Regions from separate parts of the Rhizobium sp. 05N430 genome, predicted to be linked through region 1. Evidence: riboswitches for the same ligand, from Rfam matches in the RefSeq annotation. Region 1 holds a riboswitch; the other holds the start of a gene.
The links. A riboswitch is a leader RNA that binds a small molecule or an ion and turns the genes downstream of it on or off. The one in region 1 is predicted to bind FMN.
Positions count from the first base shown of each region.

Region 2: linked by a shared signal. The riboswitch ahead of AC1DJO_RS23420 (DMT family transporter) and the one ahead of AC1DJO_RS06550 (6,7-dimethyl-8-ribityllumazine synthase) in region 1 are both predicted to bind FMN.

Region 1 covers NZ_JBFTMO010000002.1:594,700-602,033, forward strand. Annotated here, with positions in the region: gene AC1DJO_RS06540 (FGGY-family carbohydrate kinase) at 9-1,538, shown strand; gene AC1DJO_RS06545 (glycerol-3-phosphate dehydrogenase/oxidase) at 1,584-3,329, shown strand; gene AC1DJO_RS06550 (6,7-dimethyl-8-ribityllumazine synthase) at 3,376-3,852, opposite strand; FMN riboswitch at 3,965-4,108, opposite strand; gene AC1DJO_RS06555 (FAD-containing oxidoreductase) at 4,171-5,535, opposite strand; gene AC1DJO_RS06560 (DUF4126 family protein) at 5,532-5,993, opposite strand; gene AC1DJO_RS06565 (flavin monoamine oxidase family protein) at 6,080-7,334, opposite strand, start outside.
Region 2 covers NZ_JBFTMO010000014.1:40,443-47,776, reverse strand. Annotated here, with positions in the region: gene AC1DJO_RS23430 (aldo/keto reductase) at 1-512, shown strand, start outside; gene AC1DJO_RS23425 (esterase-like activity of phytase family protein) at 818-3,028, opposite strand; gene AC1DJO_RS23420 (DMT family transporter) at 3,112-4,020, opposite strand; FMN riboswitch at 4,100-4,249, opposite strand; gene hupB (DNA-binding protein HupB) at 4,373-4,648, opposite strand; gene lon (endopeptidase La) at 4,853-7,270, opposite strand.

The DNA of each region.
Region 1 (7,334 bases):
GAAGGCGAATGCCGAGTCTGCTCGGGATCGATAGTGGCCTGACGGTCACCAAGGCCGTCATTTTCGACATTGACGGCACGCCGCTCGCAGTCAGCAGGCGCCGCGTCACGCAGTTCATTCCCAAGGCGCGCCATATCGAGCGCGACATGGGCGAATTGTGGAGCGCGACGGCCGATGCTATCCGCGAGGCGATCGCGCTCAGCAAGCGCCCCGCAAGCGATATCCAGGGTATAGCCGCCACCGCGCATGGCGACGGTATCTATCTGCTCGACGGGGATCAGCAGCCGCTCGGCCGCGCCATCCTGTCGCTCGACAGCCGGGCAGGCCCAATCGTCAACGAATGGACGGACAGTGATGTCGCCGAGCGCGCCATCGAACTGACCGGCCAGATCCCGCACGTCTCCGCACCCTCGGCGCTGCTCGCCTGGATCCGCGAAATGGAGCCCGAGCGCTACAAGCGCATCGGCCATTTCATCAGCTGCAAGGACTGGCTGCGTTTCTGCCTGACAGGCATCATCGGCACCGATCGCACCGAGGCCAGCACCTCTTTCACCGACGTGAAGACACAGGATTACAGCCAGGATGCGCTGCGGCTCTTCGGTTTGCAGAAGCTCGTTCACGCCTTGCCGCCGGCTTCACGTTCCGACCAGATCGTCGGCCGGGTGACGCGCGAGGCCGCAAATCTGACCGGCCTCACCGAAGGCACGCCCGTCATGGCGGGTCTGCATGATGTCACCGCCTCGGCGCTCGGAGCCGGGGGATATGGCAAAGGCGTCGTCGCCATCATCGCCGGCACCTACTCGATCAACGAGACGCTATCGTCCGAACCGCGCGTCGACAGGCGCTGGTTCTGCCGCAACGGCATTGCGCCCGGCATCTGGAACAGCATGTCGATCTCGCCGGCATCGACGGCGAATTACGACTGGTTTCTCGACAAGCTCTGCGCCGCCGAGCGGGCTGAGGGCGAGACGAGCGGCCGCTCTGTTCATGCCCTGCTTGGCCCGGAGATCGATGCGGCATTCAAGCGGCCCTCGACCGCGCTGTTCCATCCCTATCTCTTCGGCTCGCCCTATGGCGCGGAGGCGAGCGCCGGGTTCTTTGGGCTCGGCGGCTGGCATGATCGCGGCGACATGCTGCGGGCCGTGCTTGAGGGTATTGCCTTCAATCACCGTATCCATGTCGATGCTCTGCGCGACGGGTTCTCATTCGACCGGGCGCGTCTGGCGGGCGGCATCTCGCGCAATCCCGCTGTCGTGCAGATGTTTGCCGATATCCTCGGCATGCCGGTCACCGTGACCGAAACCGACGAAGCAGCGGCCTGGGGCGCGGCGCTCTGCGCCGGGTCTGGTGCCGGGATCTATGCCGATCCGCAGAGCGATCCACGCGATACCGAAAGCATCGAGAAAACCTGCCAGCCGGACCCGGCACGCAGCGCCGACTATGAGACGCGCTACCAGCTGTTTCGCGAAATCGCCGATGCCATGACGCCGCTCTGGCCGAAGATCGCGGCGCTGGCGCCCGATCAGGCCGTGAACTGAAATGAATGATGCCTGCTGCGGCGGGCGATTTAGGACGATGACATCATGACAGCCGATCTGCAGCAGCGCTTCTCCGATCTCGGCGGGGGCGACATCGACGTCCTCATCATCGGCGCGGGCATTAACGGCGCCGGGTTGTTTCGCGATCTCTCGGTGCAGGGCGTCAATTGCTTGATCGTCGACAAGGCGGATTTCGGTTCCGGTACGAGCGCTGCGCCCTCGCGGCTCATCCATGGCGGGCTGAAATATCTCGAGACCGGCGAATTCGGCCTCGTGGCGCAATCGACGCTGGAGCGCAATCTCCTGCTCAAGAACGCCCCGCATTGCGTCGAGCCGCTGCCGACCTTTATCCCGGTCTTTTCCTGGACGCGCGGCATCTGGGCGGCGATCCGCACACTCTTCGGCTCCAAGACGGCACCGCGCAGCCGCGGTGCGGTGCTGATCAAGATCGGCCTGCGGCTCTACGACTTCTTCGGCTCGCGCGATCGGGTGATGCCGAAACACCGGCTGATCCTGAAGAAGCAGGCCCGCAAGGAAATGCCGCATGTGACCCCAGCGATCGTCGCCGGCGGCATCTATTATGACGCCAAGATCAGCCGGCCGGAGCGGCTGGTCTATGAACTCGTGCGCGATGGCCTCGATGCCAATCCGAAAAGTCTGGCTGCCAATTTCACCACGATGGAAACGGTCTCAGGCGGATCGCTGACATTCCGGCAGGCCGATGGCCGCGAGTTCGCGGTGAAGCCGAAGCTGGTCGTCAACGCCGCCGGTCCCTGGATCGATCATGTCAACGCCGCACTCGGCGCCCCCTCGAAGATGATCGGCGGCACCAAGGGATCGCATATCCTGCTCGATCATCCTGAACTGGTACGCAGCCTGAACGGCCACATGATCTATTTCGAAGCCGACGATGGCCGCATCTGCCTGGTCTACAGCTATCTCGGCCTGGCGCTGGTCGGCTCGACCGATATTCCAGCCGATAATCCAGATGACGTTCGCTGCGAGGAACCGGAAACCGACTATTTCCTCGAGAGCGTCCGTTCGCTGCTGCCGACGCTGCGCTTCGACCGCGATCAGATCGTTTACAGCTATAGCGGCATCCGTCCGCTCCCGGCATCGGATGCGACGGCACCCGGGCTCATCAGCCGGGACCATTCCGCGCCGGTAAAGGAACCCAAGGGCAACCGCCCGTTCCCGATCGTCTCACTGGTCGGCGGCAAGTGGACGACATTCCGCGGGTTCGCCGAGGAGGTTGCCGATACCGTTCTCTCGCGCCTACAGCGGAACCGCAATGAATCGACCCGCTACCTTGCAATCGGCGGCGGCAAGGGCTTTCCCGCCGATGGCGAGAAGCGCGGTCACTGGATCAAGGATCTGGCAGCGAAGGCAAGCATAACGATCGAGCGGGCCGACGAATTGCTGGGCCGGTACGGCACGACGGCCGCGGCGATCCTCGCATCCGCTTCGGTACATTCCGACGATACGAGACTGACCGGCGCGCCGCAGCACAGCTTCAAGGAAATCGACTGGATCACTCGCAACGAACTCGTCGTTCATCTCGCCGATATCGTGCTACGCCGCACGACGCTGGCGATCGAGGGGCGCCTGACGATCGAGGGGTTGCGGGAAATCGCCGGCATCGCCGCCGCAGCTTTGGGCTGGGACGCGGCGCGTGCCGAGCGCGAAATCGCCGACGTCACCGGTCAGCTCAGCCGTTTTCACGGCCAGGTGCTGACAAGCACTGCACCGGCTGCGGAACGCGGCAAGGCGCACCGTTTTACGGCGAAGTGATCAATGCGCCGGGCTGATTTCCCGGCGCATTGTCCTGTCCTACCGATCAGAGTGCAGCGACGGCGAGATTGCTGCGGGCCTCAAGGATGGCGCGGCAGGCATTGGCCGCTTCCTGGCCCTTGATGACGAAGTGGTTCATGAAGAACTCGATATGCGCTTCGCTTTCCTGGAAGTGGTGCGGCGTCAGCACCGCAGACAGCACCGGCACATTGGTATCGAGCTGTACGCGCATCAGGCCATCGAGAACCGTTCCGGCGACGAAGTCGTGCCGGTAGATGCCGCCGTCGACGACGAAGGCGCAGCCGAGGATTGCCGCATATTTGCCCGTCCGGGCCAGTGTCTGCGCATGGAGCGGGATTTCAAGCGCGCCCGGCACGTCGAAAATCTCGACCTCTGCCGCGTTGGCGCCCTGCGCCTTCCATGTCGAGATAAAGGAATTCACGCATTGATCGACGATACCGGCGTGCCAGCGGGCACGCACGATGGCGATCCGGTGACCCTGTGGTTTGGTTGCGATTGTCATGTCTCTGCCTTTCAAGGGTGCCATCTCTGGCTGTTGCTTCGAGCCGCCGCGGCGGCCCAATTCTCCCTTGGGCGAACAGCATCAGTCACCTCTCCCTGGAGAGGTTCTGCCTGCATGCTCTCTTCCATCCGGACTATACCGTCGGCTCCGGCATCTCACCGGATCTGCTGACCTTCCATTGCTGGAAGCGCTCGCGGGCTCCGGGCGTAAACCCGATACCGCCGGTGGGGAATTGCACCCCGCCCTGAGAACAGTGCGAGGTAAATCCAAAATCGGAAAGAATGCAAGTCCGGAAGCGGCGTCAGATGGCCTGTCTGATCAAACCGGCTTGAGATCGCCGATGATGGTCGGAATGAGTTCCGAGACCGTCGGATGGATTGGCACCGACCATTGCAGCACCGGATAGCGGGTTCCGGCATTCATCGCATCGATGATACCGTGGATCGCCTCGTCGCCCTCGATGCCCAGGAAGGCGGCGCCGAGGATTTCCTTGGTCTCCGCATCGGCGACGATCTTCATGAAGCCCTTGGTCTCGCCGCGTTCGTTAGCGCGGCCGACCCGGCTCATCGGCCGTTTGGAGACCATGACCTTGCGGCCCGAGGCGCGGGCCTGCTTCTCGGTGATGCCGGCGCGGCCGAGCGGCGGGTCGATATAGAGCGCGTAGGCCGGAATGCGGCTGGAGACCTTGCGGTCGCCGCCATCCAGCAGGTTGGCGGCGGCGATCTCGAAGTCGTTATAGGATGTATGCGTGAACGCGCCATGGCCGTTGCAGTCACCGAGCGCATAGATGCCGTCGACATTGGTCATCAGCCGGTCATCGACGGTGATGAAGCCGCGCTTGTCGGTCGCGACGCCAGCCGCTTCGAGGCTGAGATCGCCGGTATTCGGCGTGCGGCCGGTGGCGACGAGCACATGGCTTGCCTGGATATCCGGCTTGCCGGAAATCGAGACAGCGACACCGTCAGCCGCGTTCGCGAAAGCGATGTTCTCCGCGCCGGTGTGAACCGTGATGCCTTCGGAAACGATGATCTCCTCGATCGCATCCGAAACATCCTCGTCCTCGCGGGAGGCGAGCTTCGGGCCGCGTTCGATAACCGTCACCTCGGCGCCGAAGCGGCGGTACATCTGCGCGAATTCAAGGCCGATATAGCTGCCGCCGATCACCACGAGATGGCGGGGCAGGGTGTCGAGCTGGATGATCGAGGTGCTGGTGAGGTAATCGATATCGGCAAGGCCGGGAAAATCAGGAATGGCCGGGCGGGCGCCGACATTCAGGAAGATCAACGGTGCGGTCAGCGTCTCGCCGTTCACCTCAACGGTCTTCTGGCCGGCGAATTTCGCATGGCCGTAGATGACCTCCATGGTCTTCATGCCCGAGAACCAGCCGATCAGGCCGTTGCGGGCGTTCATGGTCACCGTCTCGGCGCGTTTGCGCACCGTCTTCATGTCGATCTCGATCGCGCCCGAAATCCTGACACCGTAGTCGCCGCCGGTCCGGGCCACATGGGCGGCGCGAGCGCTGGCGACCAGCGTTTTCGTCGGCATGCAGCCGGCATTGACGCAAGTGCCGCCGAGATACTTGCGCTCGATCAGCGCCACCTTCATGCCCTTCTCGGCCATGCGGGCGGCGAGAAAGGGGCCTGCCTGACCGGCCCCGATGAAGATGGCGTCATAGGTCTTCATGCGACAGCCGATACGATCAGGAGCGCGCCGACGATGGCGATCGCGTCCTCGATGAGGGCGGCGGGCGTATCCTTGCCGAAAGCGGCTGCGAGCTTGCCGCGGACGGCAGCCCCGCCGAGCGTCCCAACGATGGCGCCAACCACACCGGCGATCAGGCCAGCCACCAGCGAGCCGCCGGATGCGCCGATCGTGGCGCCTGTCAACGCACCCATGATGATGCGGGCGCCGAACTGCATCGGCACCTTGCGGCTGGGCGTTGTCGGCAGCTGGTCAGTGATCAGCTCAACGGCGGCCAGCACCGTGAAGATCCACGGCGTCCATTTGTAACCCATGAAGGCAAGCGGCGTCTGCGACACGTCGAACCAGCCGAGGGCTGCCCCCCAGGCGACTGCGGCCGGTGCGGTCATGGCCCGAAGGCCGGCAATGATCCCGATCAAAAATGCAAGAAATAGAAGCATGCGAGGGGTCCCCTTCCTCTGCGAATGCCGAAACGGCACGGCCAGCGTGGCACAAAGCTCTACCGGTTGCAATTGGGGGTGCGGCTCTACCGGCCGAGCGCCTGCAGCGCTTCTTCGGCGGCCCGAAGCCCGCTTTCGTAGGCTCCATGCGCGGTCGAAAAATCTGTGCGGTTGGTCGCTTCGCCGGCGAAGAAGATCCGGTTGTCGAACGGCCTTGCCAGAGCCTGACGCGCCGCCGCATGGCCGGGCAGGGCATGACTGTAGCCACCGCGGATCGAGGGGGTGTTGGTCCACTCGGACGCCGCAAGCGGGCGAAGTTCCCTGTGAATGCAGGAGCCGAACAGGGCCGAAAGCTCCTCCATCGCACGCGGGAAAGCCGCTTGCGGGTTTTCGGCCACGGCGCGGGCGCCGCTTCCGCCGAGGAAGACCTCGATGACGGGCTTGCCGAACGGACGGATATAATAGCTTGCCGTCTTCGGATCGCGGGGATTGCCGATCACGTGGCTTTCGTCATCGAAACTGTGGCCGCCGGTGATTTCGAAATAGAGCTTTTCGTTGTTGCCGAGCGGCAGCTTGGCTGCGGCCTCGCACCATGGGTCGAGCGATGACGGCATGCGGATGACGCCGCCGGCGAGCACATTGGTGGAGATGGTGACGATCACTACTCGCGGTCTGACGGTGCCGCGCTCCGTCTGCAGCATCACGCGACTGCCATCGACAGAAATCGACTGGATGGGCGTTGCGATATGCAGTTCGGCCGAGGCCGGCATGGTGGCTGCGACAAGCGCACCGTAGCCTGTCTCGAGACGCCAGTTGTTTTCCGTCGAGGCCTCGTCATAGGCGGCATAATCCTCCGCGGAGATGCGCTCCAGCTCGTCGCCGCTGATATAGCCGCTCAGCGCCTGAAGATAGGCAAGCCAGGGCTCGCCCGGCTCGACAGCGTCGATGGCACAGTCGCTTGGCGGTGGCGCCTCGGCAACGCGCTCGGCCCAGCGGCCAAAGGCAGCGCGGGCGGCATCGCGCTCGGCGCGCGGAAAACCGAAATCGCGATCCTGCCGATGCCAGGCGCTCGGTTTTCGGTCGACCGTTACGCCCGCTTCTTCGGCAATTCGGGTCCACGGATTGCGGTCGCCCGAATGCAGCCAGCCACAACCGAGATCGATCGCGGCAACAGGCGTGTTCAATGTCCAGGCGCGGCCGCCGATCCGGGGCAGAGCTTCGAAGACCGAAACGGAAAGGCCGCTCTTTGCAAGCCGACGCGCTGCGCCGACGCCTGCGGCGCCCGCTCCGATGATGGCAATGTCAGGTTCTGAATTCATGGGGCAAATGGACTCGAAAAGA
Region 2 (7,334 bases), on a different contig from region 1:
AAGCACTGAAGGCGATCGAATTCCCCGGCGTCGAAAGCATCCAGATCATCTACAACATCTTCCGCCAGCGTCCTGATCACCTGTTCTTCCAGGAAGCCCGCCGCAAGAATGTCGCGGTCATCGCCCGCGTACCGCTGGCCAGCGGCCTGCTGTCAGGCAAGATCACCCGCGACACCAAATTCGCCAGCGACGACCACCGCAATTTCAACCGCAACGGCGAAGCCTTCGATGTCGGTGAAACCTTCGCCGGCGTTCCCTTCGAGGTTGGCCTGCAGGCTGTGGAGGAAGTGCGCAAGCTGGTGCCCGAGGGTGCCACGATGGCGGCCTTCGCACTGCGCTGGATCCTGATGCATGAGGCAGTCACCGTAGTCATCCCCGGCGCGCGCAATGGCGAGCAGGCCAAGGCCAATGCCGAGGCTGCCAGCCTTGCGCCGATTTCGCATGACGTGATGGCGGCGACACGCGAGATCTACGAGCGGCTGATCGCACCGCATGTGCATCACCGCTGGTAGGGTTTGAGTATATTGGAATGAGAGACGGCCGGGTTATTGCCCGGCCGTTTTTGTTTGGCACTCCATCTTCCTCCCTCATTCCTGTGCTCGTCACAGGAATCCAGCCGACGCGCGTCTGCGCGGCGAGAGGAGTCCCTTCGGCCCAAGGACTTGGGCCAGCTGGATCTCTGTGACGAGCACAGAGATGAGGGCGTTTGTGGTTGCCGCCGTCTTCGCTCTCACTGCCCACACGCATGTATCAGCCCAAAGAGCAAAAAAGCCGGGCTCTCGCCCGGCCTTCCTAATCTCATCCAGCTATCGCCAGCTCAGTTCGTGCCGACCAGGTTGACCGGGAAAAACAGGGTCTCGCCGGAGGAGTCGCTGACGCCGTCGTTGTCGGTGACGGCATACGGCTTGCCCGAGGCGTCGAAGGCGAAGCCTTCGAGCTTGTCGAGGACGTAGCCGTTGGTCGCCGTCTTCAGTTCGTCGAGGAAGTCATGGGCTTCCGTCTTCTTGACGACAGGCAGCTCGCCGCCGAGCTTGGCGGGCTTCAGGTCGGAAATGGCGACCTTGTAGAGCTTCTTCAGCTTGGCAGCATCGCCGACCAAGTTGTCGCGCTCGATGATGTAGACGCTGTCGCCATGAGCGGAGATTTCCGAGAGGCCGACCCAGCCGTTTTCAGACTTGTCGAGCGGGTAGCGCACGGCGTCCCATTCCTTGCTCTTCGGATTGTAGGAAACGAGCTTGACGAAGCCCTTCTCGTCGTCCTTCCACTCGCGCTGAACAGCCATCCAAAGCGTCGCGTCGTCGCCGGAGCCGACGATCGTCACGCCTTCGAAGCCGTAGCGGATCTCGTTATCCGTCAATTCCTTCGGCAGAGCGATCTCTTCCTTGATCTCGCCCTTCGGGTTGACATGGTAGAGAGCGTGCGGCGTGAGCTTCTCGCTGTTGCCTTCGGAGGCCAGCCAGAACCAGCCCTTGGCATCGACGGCGATGCCTTCAATGTCGAGCTTCTGGGCAGCAGCACCATCGCGCTTGACGACGAGCGCGTCGGTGATGACAGCCGGCTTCTGCGTCGCGTCGATCGTGTAGATCGTCGGCTGGTTGCCGAGGACACTGTCGGAGACGGCGAAGAGCTGGCCAGCCTTTTCAGGAACAGCGGCAAGACCGGAAAGAGCTGCAAAGCCGATCGGGTTGCCGTCCTTTTCCGCCGAAACGATCTGCGGGTAGGCCTTCTCGCCTTCGGCACGCTCATAGATCATGACGTGCGAACGCGGGCCGCCATCTTCGCCGAGATCGACTTCGTTGGCGGTGGCAAACAGGTTGCGGCTCGGGATGGCGACTGCGCCCTCAGGCGAAACGCCCGACGGCAGGATCTGCAGGAGTTCCGGATCAGCGCCGGTGTCCTTGAAGACGCCGACGACGGAAGCGCGCTCGGCGAGCAGGAAGAACAGCTGGTCGTCGCCGAATTTGGCGGCTTCCAGACCTTCAGGCTCGACGCCCTTCGAGGAGGAGCGTCCCTCGGGATAGTGGCCGAGATGGGCAACGGCGCGCTCGAAGGAGGCGCCCGATTCGTAGAGGACCTTGCCCGTCTTGTCGAAGATGGTGAAGCCGCGCGAGCCGCCTTCATAGTCGCCTTCGTTGGCAACGACGAGACGGTTGTCGTCCAGCCACTTGACGGCGTCGGGCTCGCGAAGGACGCCCTTCGCTTCGCCGGTGAACTTCAGCTGGCCGTCCTTCTTGGTGTCGATACCAGAGAGATCGGTGCTGCCGGCGGTGAAATGCGTCTTCACCGTGCCGGTCTTGCCGTCGATGATGACGATTTCGTTGTTTTCCTGCAGCGTCAGGGCGATCTCGTCCTGGCTGTTGAAGGATACGAATTCGGGCTCCGGATCCTCAGGCGCAACAGCCGAGAGACCCGTCAGCGTGACGTGCTTGATGGTGCCGCAATCGACGGCGCCGGCCTTGACCTCGAAGATCACCAGGTCGCCTGCCGGCATCTGCGGGATCTTGCCGTCGTTGACGTCTTCATCACGCTCGTTTTCGATGGCGATGGTGCCGAGCGTCTTGTCCTTGTTGAGGGCGATCGAGTCCGGCTGACCGCCGAGATCACATGTGTTCTCGATCTTCTTGGTGGCAACGTCGACGATCGCCAGACGGCCCGACGGCTTCACCTTGCTCTCGCTGGTGTTGACGGCGACGAGCGCCTTGCCAGCCGTCGAAGTGACCGACGTCGGTTCACCGTCCATCATCAGCGCGCCAAGAGCCTTCGGGGCCTTGGCGTCGGTGATATCGACGAAGCCGATCGCGCCGAGCGGGCTGTCGCTGTAGACAAGCGTGTTGCCGTCATCGGTAGCGGTGATGATTTCGGCAGAGGTCGTCGAAAGCTTGTCCTTGCCTTCCGGCAGGTTCGAGGCGACCGGAAAGGATGCGATGCGGTTGAAAACAGGCTCGGCGGCTGCCGGAAAGGCAACAGAAGCCAGAAGCACGGCAGCGAGCGCTGCCTTGCGCGATGAAATAGTCATGAAATCCCCCATGCGTCGAAAAATCGAAACATGGGGGTTTTGAGGGAAGCGGATGACAGAGGGATGACAGGCGATGCGTTTTGCACCGCTTTGCATCAAGCCCCTGCCCGCTCGCGTCTGATCTCGTTGCGCATGATGAACAGCGAAGACGTCAAAATCAGCGCTGCACCCAGCCAGAGATAACCTGCCGGCGCATAACCGAAGAACAGCCAGCCCGCGAGCACATTGAGCGGCAGCTTCAGGTCGTCGAAGGGCTGAACGTAGGCGGCATCCGCCACCGTATAGGCGAGCGTCAACAGATATTGCGCGAAGACCGTCAGCAGACCTGCAAAGACGAAGAGCGCGAGGGTGAACCCCTCAGGCAACTCGAAGCCGGCGGCAGCGGCAAGCACGCCATTGATCGGTGTCAGCAGCACCAGCAGCCAGACAGTGATCGTTTCGGGCTTCTCGACGCCGGTCAGGCTCTTGGTGATCAGCGACGAGGCGCCCCAGAAGAGCGCCGAGAGGATCGGCAGCAGGGCGGCCCAGGTGAAGGCATCCGACCAGGGCTGCAGGATGATCATCGCGCCGGCGAAACCGGCGGCGGTGGCTGCCCAGCGCGCCGGGCCAACGCGCTCACCGAGAAACAGGCGGGCACCGAGGATGATGAAGAAGGGCGAGGTCATGACCAGCGCGATCGCCTGCCAGATCGGCACTGTGGCGAGGCCGGAGACCCAGGCCTCGACGCCGAGTGCGGCGAGCGCTACGCGAACGATATGGCGCGAGGGATAGGCGGTGCGCATGGCCGACAGACCAGTGCGCTTGAGAAACGGCAGCGAGAAGACCAGCGCGAAAGCATATTGCCAGAAGGCTGCAGAGGCAGCGGAAAAGCCCATCTTCATCGTCACCCATTGGGTGACGACATTCAGAATGGAAAAGGCGATGCCCGCCAGCACCATGAAGGCGGCACCGGCCATCGCACGCGACGAGGAAAAGCTGAGGGAAGTCTGATTCATGTCTTTCATCCAGAAAGGGACCAACACAAATCAGGACGCATGAGCGCAGAACGGCTGCCGGGCAGACCCTGCCCCGCATACGGCTCGCGATCATTCTCTTTCATCCGGACTATACCGTCGGCTCCGGAATCGCACCGGATCTGCTGATCCCCTGCCCGTTTCACGGACAAAGCGCTCGCGGGCTTGGGCCGAAACCCTTACCGCCGGTGGGGACTTTCACCCCGCCCTGAGAACAACCGATCCGTAGTTCAAAGGTCTTCCGCCTGCAAGCCGCCCGAAATGCAAAAAGGGTCCGGCTATCGCCGAACCCTTCAAAACTTCGCCTGCCGGTCTCGTTATCCGGCGGCCAAGCAAAACCGGATTAGCCGTTGACGGCGTCCTTCAGGCCCTTGCCGGGCGTGAACTTCGGCACGTTGCGAGCCGGAATATTGACTTCAGCGCCGGTGGACGGATTGCGGCCCTTGGTGGCAGCGCGATGAGAAACGGTGAAGCTGCCGAAGCCGGCGAGACGTACGTCACCCTTGCTCTTCAGTTCGCCCTGGACAACGTCGAAAACAGCGTCGACAGCAGAGGCAGCGTCTGCCTTGGTCAGGCCAGCTTTTTCAGCAACTGCGGACACGAGTTCATTCTTGTTCATGTTTCCACCCCTTTCAATGGTTTGAAACGACTCAATCTGTAAGCCAGGCACAGAATAGGTTTCATCAGGCCCGCCGCAACCCAAAAGCCCTGCAAATCAAGGAAAAGCAAGCACCTCCATAAGGTTTTCACAAAAAAGGCTGGCGATTTACGCCAGCCTTTTCGGGGATTTGCAGCAATTTGACATAAATGTGGCGAATGCCGCTCAATGAGCGATGCCAGCACCTGTGTCGTCAAGGCCTTCGACCGTTGCGATGACCGGCGTTTCAACCGTTCCATCCCACTCGATCGGCTCCGGCCTGCGGATCAGAGCATGCTTGATCACCTCGCCCATGCGGGATACCGGGATGATCTCCATGTTGTTCTTCACGTTATCCGGAATCTCCGCCAGATCCTTGGCGTTCTCTTCCGGAATAAGCACCTTCTTGATGCCGCCGCGAAGCGCTGCGAGCAGCTTTTCCTTCAGACCGCCGATCGGCAGGACACGGCCGCGCAGGGTGATTTCACCCGTCATCGCCACGTTCTTGTCGACCGGAATACCGGTCATGATCGAGACGATCGCGGTTGCCATCGCAACACCGGCCGACGGGCCATCCTTCGGCGTCGCACCCTCAGGCACGTGGACGTGAATGTCCGACTTGTCGAAGCGCGGGGGCTCGATGCCGAAATCGACGGCGCGTGAGCGGACGTAGGATGCAGCAGCCGAAATCGACTCCTTCATCACTTCCTTCAGATTGCCGGTGACCGTCATGCGGCCCTTGCCCGGCATCATCACGCCTTCGATCGTCAGCAGTTCGCCGCCGACCTCGGTCCATGCGAGACCGGTGACAACACCGACCTGATCTTCGCGTTCGGCTTCGCCATGGCGGAAGCGCGGAACACCCAGGTAGGTGTCGATGTTTTCAGCCGTGACATGAACCGACTTCGTCTTGCCCTTGATGATCTCGGTGACCGCCTTGCGGGCGAGCTTCATCAGTTCGCGTTCGAAGTTACGAACACCGGCTTCGCGGGTGTACTGCTGGCTGATCGCCATCAGGGCATCGTCGCTGACCGAGAATTCCTGCGGCTGCAGCGCATGTTCCTTGATGGCCTTCGGCAGCAGGTGCCGCTTGGCGATTTCGCGCTTCTCGTCTTCGGTGTATCCGGCGATACGGATGACTTCCATGCGGTCCATCAGGGGCGCAGGGATATTCAGCGTGTTCGCCGTGGTGATGAACATCACATCCGAAAGGTCGTATTCGACTTCCAGATAGTGGTCCATGAAGGTCGAGTTCTGCGCCGGATCGAGCACTTCGAGCAGAGCCGAAGACGGATCGCCGCGGAAATCCTGGCCCATCTTGTCGATTTCGTCGAGCAGGAAGAGCGGGTTGGACTTCTTCGCCTTCTTCATCGACTGGATGACCTTGCCGGGCATCGAACCGATATAGGTGCGGCGGTGACCGCGGATTTCAGCTTCGTCACGAACGCCGCCGAGCGCCATGCGGACATACTCACGACCGGTCGCCTTGGCGATCGACTGGGCGAGCGAGGTCTTGCCGACGCCCGGAGGGCCGACGAGGCACAGGATCGGGCCCTTGATCTTGGTGGCACGCGCCTGGACGGCCAGATATTCGACGATGCGTTCCTTGACCTTGTCGAGACCGAAGTGATCGGCTTCGAGGATCTTCTCGGCATTGTTGAGATCGGACTTGATCTTCGACTTCTTGCCCCAGGGAATGCCGAGCAGCCAGTCCAGATAATTGCGCACGACGGTGGCTTCGGCCGACATCGGGCTCATCTGGCGCAGCTTCTTCAGCTCGGCGTCAGCCTTTTCCTTGGCTTCCTTGGAAAGCTTGGTCTTGGAGATGCGTTCTTCCAGTTCGGCCATCTCGTCGCGGCCTTCCTCGCCGTCGCCAAGCTCCTTCTGGATCGCCTTCATCTGTTCGTTCAGATAGTATTCGCGCTGGGTCTTCTCCATCTGGCGCTTGACGCGCGAGCGGATGCGCTTCTCGACCTGGAGAACCGAAATCTCACCTTCCATGAAGCCGAGCGCCTTCTCGAGGCGAGCCTTGACGCTGGTGGTTTCCAGCATCTCCTGCTTCTCGGTGATCTTGATCGACAGATGCGATGCGACCGTATCGGCAAGCTTCGAGTAGTCGTCGATCTGGCTGGCGGCGCCAACGACTTCAGGAGAGATCTTCTTGTTGAGCTTCACGTAGCTCTCGAATTCCGAGACGACGGAGCGCGACAGCGCTTCCAGCTCGACCGGATCGTCATGCGGTTCTTCGAGCACATGGCCGAGGGCTTCGTAGAAATCTTCGCGGGCTGTATAGGCATCGATCTCGGCGCGCGCACGGCCTTCGACCAGAACCTTCACGGTGCCGTCGGGGAGCTTCAGCAACTGCAGAACATTGGCCACGGTGCCGACATTGTGGATCGCGGACGGATCCGGATCGTCGTCGCTGGCGTTGATCTGGGTTACGAGCATGATCTGCTTGTCGGAGCCCATGACTTCTTCAAGCGCACGGATCGACTTCTCGCGGCCGACGAACAGCGGCACGATCATATGTGGGAAGACTACGATGTCGCGCAGGGGCAAAACAGGATAGGCAACACTGCTCGCTACAGACGTTTTCTTCGTCATTTCTTATTCCTTTCCATCGTCCCGTTTCCGGGCTCTCTGGCGCGGCCGCTTGGGACCCGGCCGG